2 regions of the Dethiobacter alkaliphilus AHT 1 genome follow, and region 2 is predicted to be linked to the other one. Evidence: a T-box and tRNA genes for the amino acid it is inferred to sense, from the RefSeq annotation. Region 2 holds a T-box; the other holds one or more tRNA genes.
The links. The T-box of region 2 lies ahead of ileS (isoleucine--tRNA ligase). A T-box ahead of a tRNA ligase gene usually reads a tRNA of that ligase, here a tRNA-Ile.
Positions count from the first base shown of each region.

Region 1: it encodes a tRNA-Ile, which carries the amino acid that the T-box ahead of ileS (isoleucine--tRNA ligase) is inferred to sense. The anticodon was not compared.

Region 1 covers NZ_ACJM01000001.1:5,277-9,693, reverse strand. The annotation lists gene panF (sodium/pantothenate symporter) at 1-806, opposite strand, end outside; gene DEALDRAFT_RS00050 (YhdT family protein) at 799-1,134, opposite strand; gene DEALDRAFT_RS00045 (coiled-coil domain-containing protein) at 1,316-1,744, opposite strand; tRNA gene DEALDRAFT_RS00040 (tRNA-Val) at 1,999-2,074, opposite strand; tRNA gene DEALDRAFT_RS00035 (tRNA-Glu) at 2,078-2,152, opposite strand; tRNA gene DEALDRAFT_RS00030 (tRNA-Ile) at 2,167-2,242, opposite strand; gene rpoD (RNA polymerase sigma factor RpoD) at 2,375-3,493, opposite strand; gene dnaG (DNA primase) at 3,486-4,417, opposite strand, start outside.
Region 2 covers NZ_ACJM01000017.1:48,110-52,526, reverse strand. The annotation lists gene DEALDRAFT_RS13415 (cell division protein SepF) at 1-44, shown strand, start outside; gene DEALDRAFT_RS13410 (YggT family protein) at 52-363, shown strand; gene DEALDRAFT_RS13405 (photosystem II S4 domain protein) at 390-1,175, shown strand; gene DEALDRAFT_RS13400 (DivIVA domain-containing protein) at 1,235-1,735, shown strand; T-box leader at 1,844-2,058, shown strand; gene ileS (isoleucine--tRNA ligase) at 2,105-4,417, shown strand, end outside.

The DNA.
Region 1 (4,417 bases), on a different contig from region 2:
CGGGTTGCAACCTGAGGCAAACCAACAATGGCAAAACCAACAAGGATCCAAAAGGAAGCTACCCAAGCCATACTGGTGAGTTCCGGGTTCGGTCCATACGGGGAAATTAATCCGGGGTCAATCTCTAACATTCCCTGAATGATACTTGGCACCCCTCCGCCGGCAACAATTACCGCCACCAGCACCATGGTGGTGCCGATAGTCATGACAATCCCCTGCAGCGTATCGGTGAGAATAACGGCCCGAAAACCGCCGATAATGGTATAGATTAGCACAGAAATACCGAAAAACGCCAGGGCCGTTTCGTAAGGAACACCAACGGAGCCCTGAATCAGGCGGGCGGCGCCTATGAACTGCGCACTCATGGCGGCTATAAAAAAGAAGACTACAGCCAAAGACACCACCACAACCAACAGCGTGTTATCATAGCGCTCTTTTAGAAAATCAGTAACGGTCACGGCATTAATCTTGCGGGCAACTATTGCAAACTTCTTACCCAAAACCGCCAGAGTAAAATAGCCGGTGGGCATTTGCGACATGGCCAGAAAGACCCAGGACAGCCCATTGGCGTATGCGGCACCGGGCCCGCCGATAAAGCTACCGGCACTCAGATAGGTAGCTACCAGAGTCATGGCCAGGACAAAGCCGCCCATATTGCGGTCACCGATGAGGTACTCATGGAGAAAACCGGTTCCCTCTCTGTGACTGGCTCTGGTGACAAACCTCATGCTGTAGAAACCCAGGGCATAAATCACAATAAAGTAGAGAATAAGTGGAATCAGCACATCCATCCTGGCATCAGCCATGCTCTCTTCCCCCCTCCTGCAACTCCTTTAGATCGTCTTCTTCGAGAGGGCCAAGAGGCATGTCCCGGAAGTATTTTCTTACCATAATTATGGCCAGAACGGTAAACAAAATGGCCCCTACAATTGAGCTCATGAAAAACCAGAGGGGAAATCCTAAAATATAAGTATATCCCTCCACCGGTTGAGAGCCAAAGCCATAGCCCCAGGCAAACCACCAGATAAAGTTGGCAATCCCCAGGCCAAGGCCCAGCAATGCTTCCCTGTTGCACTGTTTATAGCGGGGGTCTTCCACAAAATTAGCGTCATCGGTATTAATTTTTTCTGTCATTGTAATACCTCCTTTTCCCATCAGGTAATTTGCAGCGAATTATGACACGAATGTCCGACAGGAAAGTACTTCCACATGAATTTATTATTTCCCTTCTCTCAGGAAACATAAGGAAAGCGTTATAATTTTCGGCCTAAAAAAAGAACGGCCGGAGTCTACCTCCTGCCGTTCTAAAAAGATTTTAACTTTCATGGGCCAACATATATACTTCTTCTTCAGTTTTTTGTATCTTATCCAGAGTAAAGTCGATTCGCTTGTTCAGTGCTTTGATGTCATCCTTGGTGGCCACATTGTACAGCATCTCTGTGTTACGTGACAACTGTTGTTTAACCGCATCCAACTGTTTTTGCAAATACGCCTGTCCTTTTTCCAAGTTGTTGAGGCCGGTCTGAAGTGTACTTACATCCCCCTTTAGACCGTTGACGTCGGACTTTAGTACACCTACATCGCCTCTTAGCTCGCTGACATCGGACTTTAGTACGCCTACATCGCCTCTTAGCTCGCTGACGTCGGACTTTAGTACACCTAATTCTGCTTTGTTTTCATGCTGCAATTGGGTTAGAGTCTGCAGTTGCTCCAATACCATTTCCTGAAAGTTTTCGGTATTCACCTTGTCACCTCCAATTGCATTTATTTCCTAACCAGACCATAGCAAACAGGTGTTCGCTTGTCAAGTAAAATTAGTTTCCATACTAATACAACAAATGGGTCGCAAATCCTGCCCGTAACAAGAAAAGCGCGCTCTTTCGGTTTCCTCAGCGCGTACTGCTTACATTAGCAACTTCGCTATCTGCGAAGCGTTATAATTTCAGCAGTAAAAAAAAAGCAGTCATCAGTGTTCAACTGATGACTGCTGTGTTTACATGGTGGGCGATGACGGGGTCGAACCGCCGACATCCTGCTTGTAAGGCAGGCGCTCTCCCAGCTGAGCTAATCGCCCTAATGGTGACCCCTACGGGAATCGAACCCGTGTTACCGGCGTGAAAGGCCGGTGTCTTGACCGCTTGACCAAGGGGCCATATTAAGATATTTTGGTGGGCCCACTAGGATTCGAACCTAGAACCGACCGGTTATGAGCCGGGAGCTCTAACCGTTGAGCTATGGGCCCAGGCTTACCGAGTAGACAAAATCCACCAGGTTACGTGCGCTACCGCTTGAAGCTTGTTCAGTAGTGCATTGCCTATTATAGCGAAATATTTGCTGTTCGTCAACCCCATATATGACTAATAATTTCTGGAAGTTATTCCAGGTAATCTTTCAGGCGCTTACTGCGCATGGGATGACGCAATTTGCGTAAAGCTTTGGCTTCAATCTGCCGGATACGTTCCCGGGTTACGCCAAATACCTGGCCTACTTCTTCAAGGGTACGGGAGCGGCCGTCTTCCAGCCCGAACCGCAGGGTCAGCACTTTTTTCTCCCGTGGTGTAAGAGTCTCCAAAACATCATCCAGCTGTTCTTTTAAAAGTTCAAAGGCTGCTGCTTCGGCGGGAGCCTGCACATCCTGATCTTCAATAAAGTCGCCCAAATGGGAATCGTCTTCCTCACCAATAGGCGTTTCCAGGGAAACCGGCTCCTGAGCAATTTTTAAAATCTCCCGGACGCGCTCCTCAGAGATATTCATAACATGGGCTATTTCATCGGGAGCAGGCTCGCGGCCCAACTCCTGCACCAATTGCCGGGAAACGCGGATAAGTTTATTGATGGTTTCCACCATATGAACGGGAATGCGGATGGTCCGCGCCTGGTCTGCGATGGCGCGGGTTATGGCCTGCCGAATCCACCAGGTGGCATAGGTACTGAATTTATAACCTTTACGGTAGTCAAACTTCTCTACCGCTTTAATCAGGCCCAGGTTACCTTCCTGGATTAAGTCCAAAAACAGCATACCGCGGCCCACATATTTTTTGGCAATACTAACGACCAGGCGAAGGTTAGCTTCGGCCAGGCGGCGCTTTGCTTCTTCATCCCCTGCTTCCATTCGCTTAGCCAGCGCTATTTCTTCATCGGAGCTAAGCAGGGGGATTTTACCGATTTCCTTGAGATACATGCGGACGGGATCGTTAACGCCAATGCCCTCAGGTACGGTCAAATCGATTTCTTCTTCGGGTGTATCTTCTTCTTCCTTGATGGTTTCTTCATCCACATCCAGCGTTTCCAGTTCGGCCACGTCATCCACAACGTCCACACCGAGGCGGGAGAGGTGATCGTAAAACTCATCAATTTCTTCGGCAGATAAATCCATTTCCTGCAGCGGCTCAATGATTTCTTTATATGTGAGCAGGCCGCGTTTTTTACCGCGCTGTACGAGTTCATCCTGAATCAATTTGAGCTGCTCTGCTTTTTCCAAACCTTTAGCCAACACCTTTCCCTCCTTCCCTGGGATGATTAATTGTTTCTTCCAGCTTGCGTAGTTCCAACCATTTTTTTGACAACTCGTTTATTTCCCCTTTCGCAGCGACGGGGTCCAAACTCGCCATTTGCGCTTCCAGTTCCTTGCGTTGGCGGGCGATACGGACACATTTCAAAAGTCTGATACAATCGTCGATCGCTTTTTTAGCGATTTTTTCGTCATATTCTTCATGTATTAACAAACGGCTAAGAGTTTGCCGGTGTTTTTCCTCTTGCAGGGAATCAAGCAGCCGTGCTGCCGAAAAACTTGCTTTTTCTTTCTGTGCTTCTAAAAAGGCGGGTATAAGTTCGGCCGGAAAATCTTCTTCTTCCAGTTGTCCGGCAGATTCTTCAATCAGTGAGGGGAACCGGCCCCACAAAGCAATGATTTGCATGGGCGCCTTTTGGGCCGCGGTTTCTCTTTGCAAAGAAGGTTTAATAGTTGAGGATTTGCGGGTCTGACTGTGTGGCCTGGAGGCTGACTGTTTCTTTTTGTTTAACTCTTCGCGAACTGCAGTGGCAGGAAGCTTAAGCATGGCTGCAGCCTTTGTTACATAGTCTTCCCGTTCCATGGCATTATCCACAGAAGCCAAAATTTCACTGATTTTATTGAACAGGCGAATTCTGTCTTCATCTTTGTCCAAAGAATACTGCTGGGCCAAACTGGCCATCTGGTAGTCTACAAGAAGCAGTGCCTCTCCGATAATATCTTTGCGAAAGGCATCCCCACCATGGCGGCGGATATAATCATCGGGATCCATCCCGGCAGGTAAGCGGCCAACTTTCACCAGACAGCCTGCTGATTTAAGAATTTGCAGTCCGCGCCACGTGGCAGCCTGGCCGGCGGCATCAGCATCATAAACAATAACCACTTCCTCAGCCTGGCTGCGCAACA
Region 2 (4,417 bases):
AAGAGCTGACGGATCGCGGTGTGGCCGCAACTCTGGAAGAGTAAGGAGCTGGTGACCATTTTTGGTACGGGAACTTTTACGTTAATCTGGTTGGTTGGCTGGATTTTTGAAATTTTTCGCTGGCTGTTGTTTGCGCGGATCATTTTTTCCTTTATTCAGTTGGGCCGCAATACCCATCCGCTGATTTTGTCTTTGCGACGGATTTCCTACCGCTTCACCGAGCCGGTGCTGGCGCCGGTGAGAAATGTGGTTAAGCCGGTCAGTGTGGGGGGCGGTGCCTATCTGGACCTATCACCGATTCTGGTGCTGATTTTGCTTCCCCTAGTACAGGGACTGGTAGTTAGGCTGCTGACCTTCTTTTAAAACAGAATCGCATCAATGGAGGCCATATGGAACGAGAAAAGATACTGCAACGCTTTGAACAGGATATTGAACGCATTTCCGCCGGTGCGGTTTTGGACCGCATTGCTTTACTGGAAAAAACTGCTCAGCCCCAGAGTACCGATTTTTTGGACCCCTTTCAGCAGCGCACCGCCGACCGGGTGCTGCACCTGTTTAAGGATGTAAAATCAGTGACCTGGGGCGGCTATCCTGAAGCGGAACGGGCCCGGCTGCTGGTTTATCCCTCACAGCGCCAGGCCGATAAAGAAAGTGTGCCGCTGGCTTTTATAGAGGTGGAGGCCCATAAGGCCGACGGCCTGACACATCGGGACTATCTGGGTGCGGTACTGGGCTTGGGGCTGCGCCGTGAAAAACTTGGTGATATTCTGTTAATCGGTGAGTCAAAAGCCCAACTGGTGGTACACCCGGAAATCCTGTCATTTCTTTTAACAAACTGGGGTGAGGTGGGTAAGTATTCCGTCTCTGTAAAGGAAATCACTGCAGATGAGCTGGCACCCACTCCTCCCCGGGTGCGAGAGATCAAAACCACGGTGGCCAGTCTGCGCCTGGACTCGGTGGCCAGTGCCGGCTTTGGCATGTCCCGCAGCAAGCTGTCACCGGCGGTCAAATCCGGACAGATAAAATTGAACTGGCAATCGGTAACCAGCGCCAGCGCCACCGTTAAAGAGGGAGATATTATCTCCCTGGCGGGCCGGGGCCGGGTGGAGGTGGCGGAGGTGCGCGGTCAGAGCAAAAAAGGCCGCATTCAGCTTTTGCTGAAAAAACGTATTTAAGAGCAGGATTTTTTGGGAATTAGCACGAAATTATGGTTAGAGTGGAAAATTATGCGGGGGTGACTGATTTGCCATTAACACCGATTGATATCCAAAATAAAGAGTTTAGCCGGTCTATGCGCGGCCTGTCCGCCAGTGAAGTAGATGAGTTTTTGGAGCGTGTGGCCAAAGACTTTGAAGAGCTGATTAAGGAAAATATTTCAGCCAAAGAGCAGATGTCTCAGTTAAAAGAAAAGCTTAGCCATTATCATAAGCTGGAGGAAACCCTGCATAACGCCATCGTGGTTGCTCAGGAAACGGCGGAAGAGGTAAAGCGTAACGCTTCCAAAGAGGCGGACCTGATTCGCCGGGAAGCGGAAAAAGATGCCAACCGGATGCTGGACGAGGCCCGTTATAAGGCAAGCCGGATTCTTGCCGACCAAGACGAGGTCTATAAGCAGGCGCAAATTTACAAAATGCGTTTCCGTTCTTTGGTGGAGGCCCAACTGGCCGCACTGGAGATGGAAGACTGGATCACCCTGGATGAACAGTCCGAAGAAGAGGCCAGGCGAGGCGCTTAGAAAATTGCATTTAATGCGGGCTGTACGCACTGCTTGACAGCGTATGGCCTTTTTGTTTATACTGTAGAAAATTATGTCGATTAGTTAGGACACAAAAAATTACAAAACATAAAGACCATGAACGGGACGAGTATGTAAAGTCCGGTGTGTAAGCGAGTCGGGGATGGTGCAAGCCCGATACACCCCTTTGCCGAAAATCACCCGGGAGTTGCAGGTGAATTAAGTAGCCGGCGCCGGCTTTGGCCGTTATCAACTGAAGTGACCGCAGCGTTTTATGTTGCGGTTAGCGGGGTGGTACCGCGGGAAAAACTCCCGTCCTCATGCAGGACGGGTTTTTATTTTTCTTAAATACTATTTGGAGGTCGGATGATGGAAGAAAAAGACTATGGCAAAACGCTGAATCTGCCTAAAACAGATTTCCCCATGCGGGCCGGTTTGCCCAAACGTGAACCGGAGTTTTTAGAGCAGTGGGAAAAAACGGATATTTACCAGAAGGTGAGAAACAGCAGGCAGGGTAAGGAAAAGTATGTGCTGCATGACGGCCCCCCCTATGCCAACGGCGATATCCATATGGGGCATGCTTTAAACAAGGTGTTAAAAGATATCATTGTCAAGCATAAGTCCATGAGCGGTTTTGATTCTCCCTACGTACCCGGTTGGGATACCCATGGACTGCCCATCGAGCATCAGGTGGTCAAGAAGGGTAAAGTAAAACGCAACGAAGTAACCCCGCTGGAGTTTCGCCGCCACTGCCGCGATTATGCTCTGCGCTTTCTTGATATACAGCGTGAGCAGTTTAAGCGCCTTGGCGTACGCGGTGACTGGGATAACCCTTACGTTACCTTAAAGCCCGAATTTGAGGCCAGGCAGATTGAAGTTTTCGGCGAAATGGCCAATAAAGGCTACATCTACAAAGGTTTAAAACCTGTTCATTGGTGCCCCCAGTGTGAAACGGCACTGGCGGAGGCAGAGATTGAATATGCGGAACATAAATCGCCGTCAATCTACGTTCGCTTCAATGTGACCGATGCCAAGGGAAAAATTGCCGACCCGGAGAATGTCTGGTTTGTGATTTGGACCACCACACCGTGGACCATTCCCGCCAACCTGGCCATCAGCCTTCACCCCGACTTCACCTATGTGCGGGTTCGCACACCAAAGCACGGGGACTTGATTCTGGCCGAAGAGCTCTTTGGCGATGTGATGGAAACCTTTGAGATCACAGGCTATGAAGTTGTGGCCAAATATAAAGGAAAAGAGCTGGAAGGTATTGTTTGCAAGCATCCGCTCTATGACCGGGAGTCTGTGGTTGTGCTGGGAGAGCATGTGACTCTGGAGGCCGGTACAGGCTGTGTCCATACCGCCCCCGGCCACGGCCAGGAGGACTATGAAGTGGGGCTGCGCTACGGCCTGGATATCTTTGCACCCATGGATCATGCCGGCCGTTTCACCCAGGAGGCAGGACCTTTTGCCGGACTGCATTATAACGAAGGTAACAAAAGGGTATCCCAGGCGTTGGAAGAAGAAGGTGCACTGCTTTCCCTCTCCTTCTTAAAGCACCCCTACCCCCACTGTTGGCGCTGTAAAGAGCCGGTCCTTTTCCGGGCCACGGAACAATGGTTTGCTTCGGTGGAAGGTTTCAGAAAACAAGCGCTGGAGGCCATCAAAGACGTAAAGTGGATCCCTGCCTGGGGAGAAGAACGGATTCATAACATGATTGTGGACCGCCACGACTGGTGCATTTCCCGCCAGCGTGTCTGGGGTGTACCTATTCCCATCTTCTACTGCACTTCATGTAATAAAGAATTAATTAATAAAGAAACCATCAAAGCGGTTTCGGAACTTTTTGCCAAAGAAGGCTCCGATGCCTGGTTTGCCCGGGAAGCAAACGAAATTCTTCCCGCCGGCACAACCTGTGGCTGTGGCCACAATGAGTTCCGCAAAGAAAGTGACATCATGGATGTCTGGTTCGATTCCGGCTCCACCCACGTAGCGGTGCTGGAAACAAACCCGGATTTGACCTCGCCGGCGGATTTGTATCTGGAAGGCTCGGACCAATACCGCGGCTGGTTCCAGTCCTCGCTTCTGACTTCGGTGGCCACCAGAGACCGCGCCCCCTATAAGTCCACCCTGACCCACGGCTGGGTGGTGGACGGTGAAGGGAAAAAAATGTCCAAATCCCTGGGCAACGTGGTGGCGCCGGAGCACATCATCAAGCAGTACGGTGCCGATATCCTGCGTCTGTGGGTGTCCTCCACCGACTTTAGAAGTGATGTGCGGGTTTCCCAGGACATCCTAAAACAGTTGGCGGAAGTATATAGGAAAATCCGCAACACTATTCGTTATATGCTGGGTAACTGCCATGATTTTAACCCCCAGGCCCATGCGCTAAGCTACGATGCTTTAGATGAGTTGGACCGCTATGCCCTGCACCGTTTGCAGGTGCTGGTGGAGCGGGTCAGCGGCGCCTATGATGATTTTGAATTCCACGTGGTTTTTCATGCCATCCATAACTTCTGTGTCATTGAAATGTCCAATTTCTATATGGATGTGCTAAAGGATCGTCTTTATACCTCGCCGGCCGCCTCACCGGGACGCCGCTCTGCTCAGACGGTGATGCATGAAATTCTGGTTACCCTCACCAAGCTTATTGCTCCGGTCCTTACGTTTACTTCCGAGGAA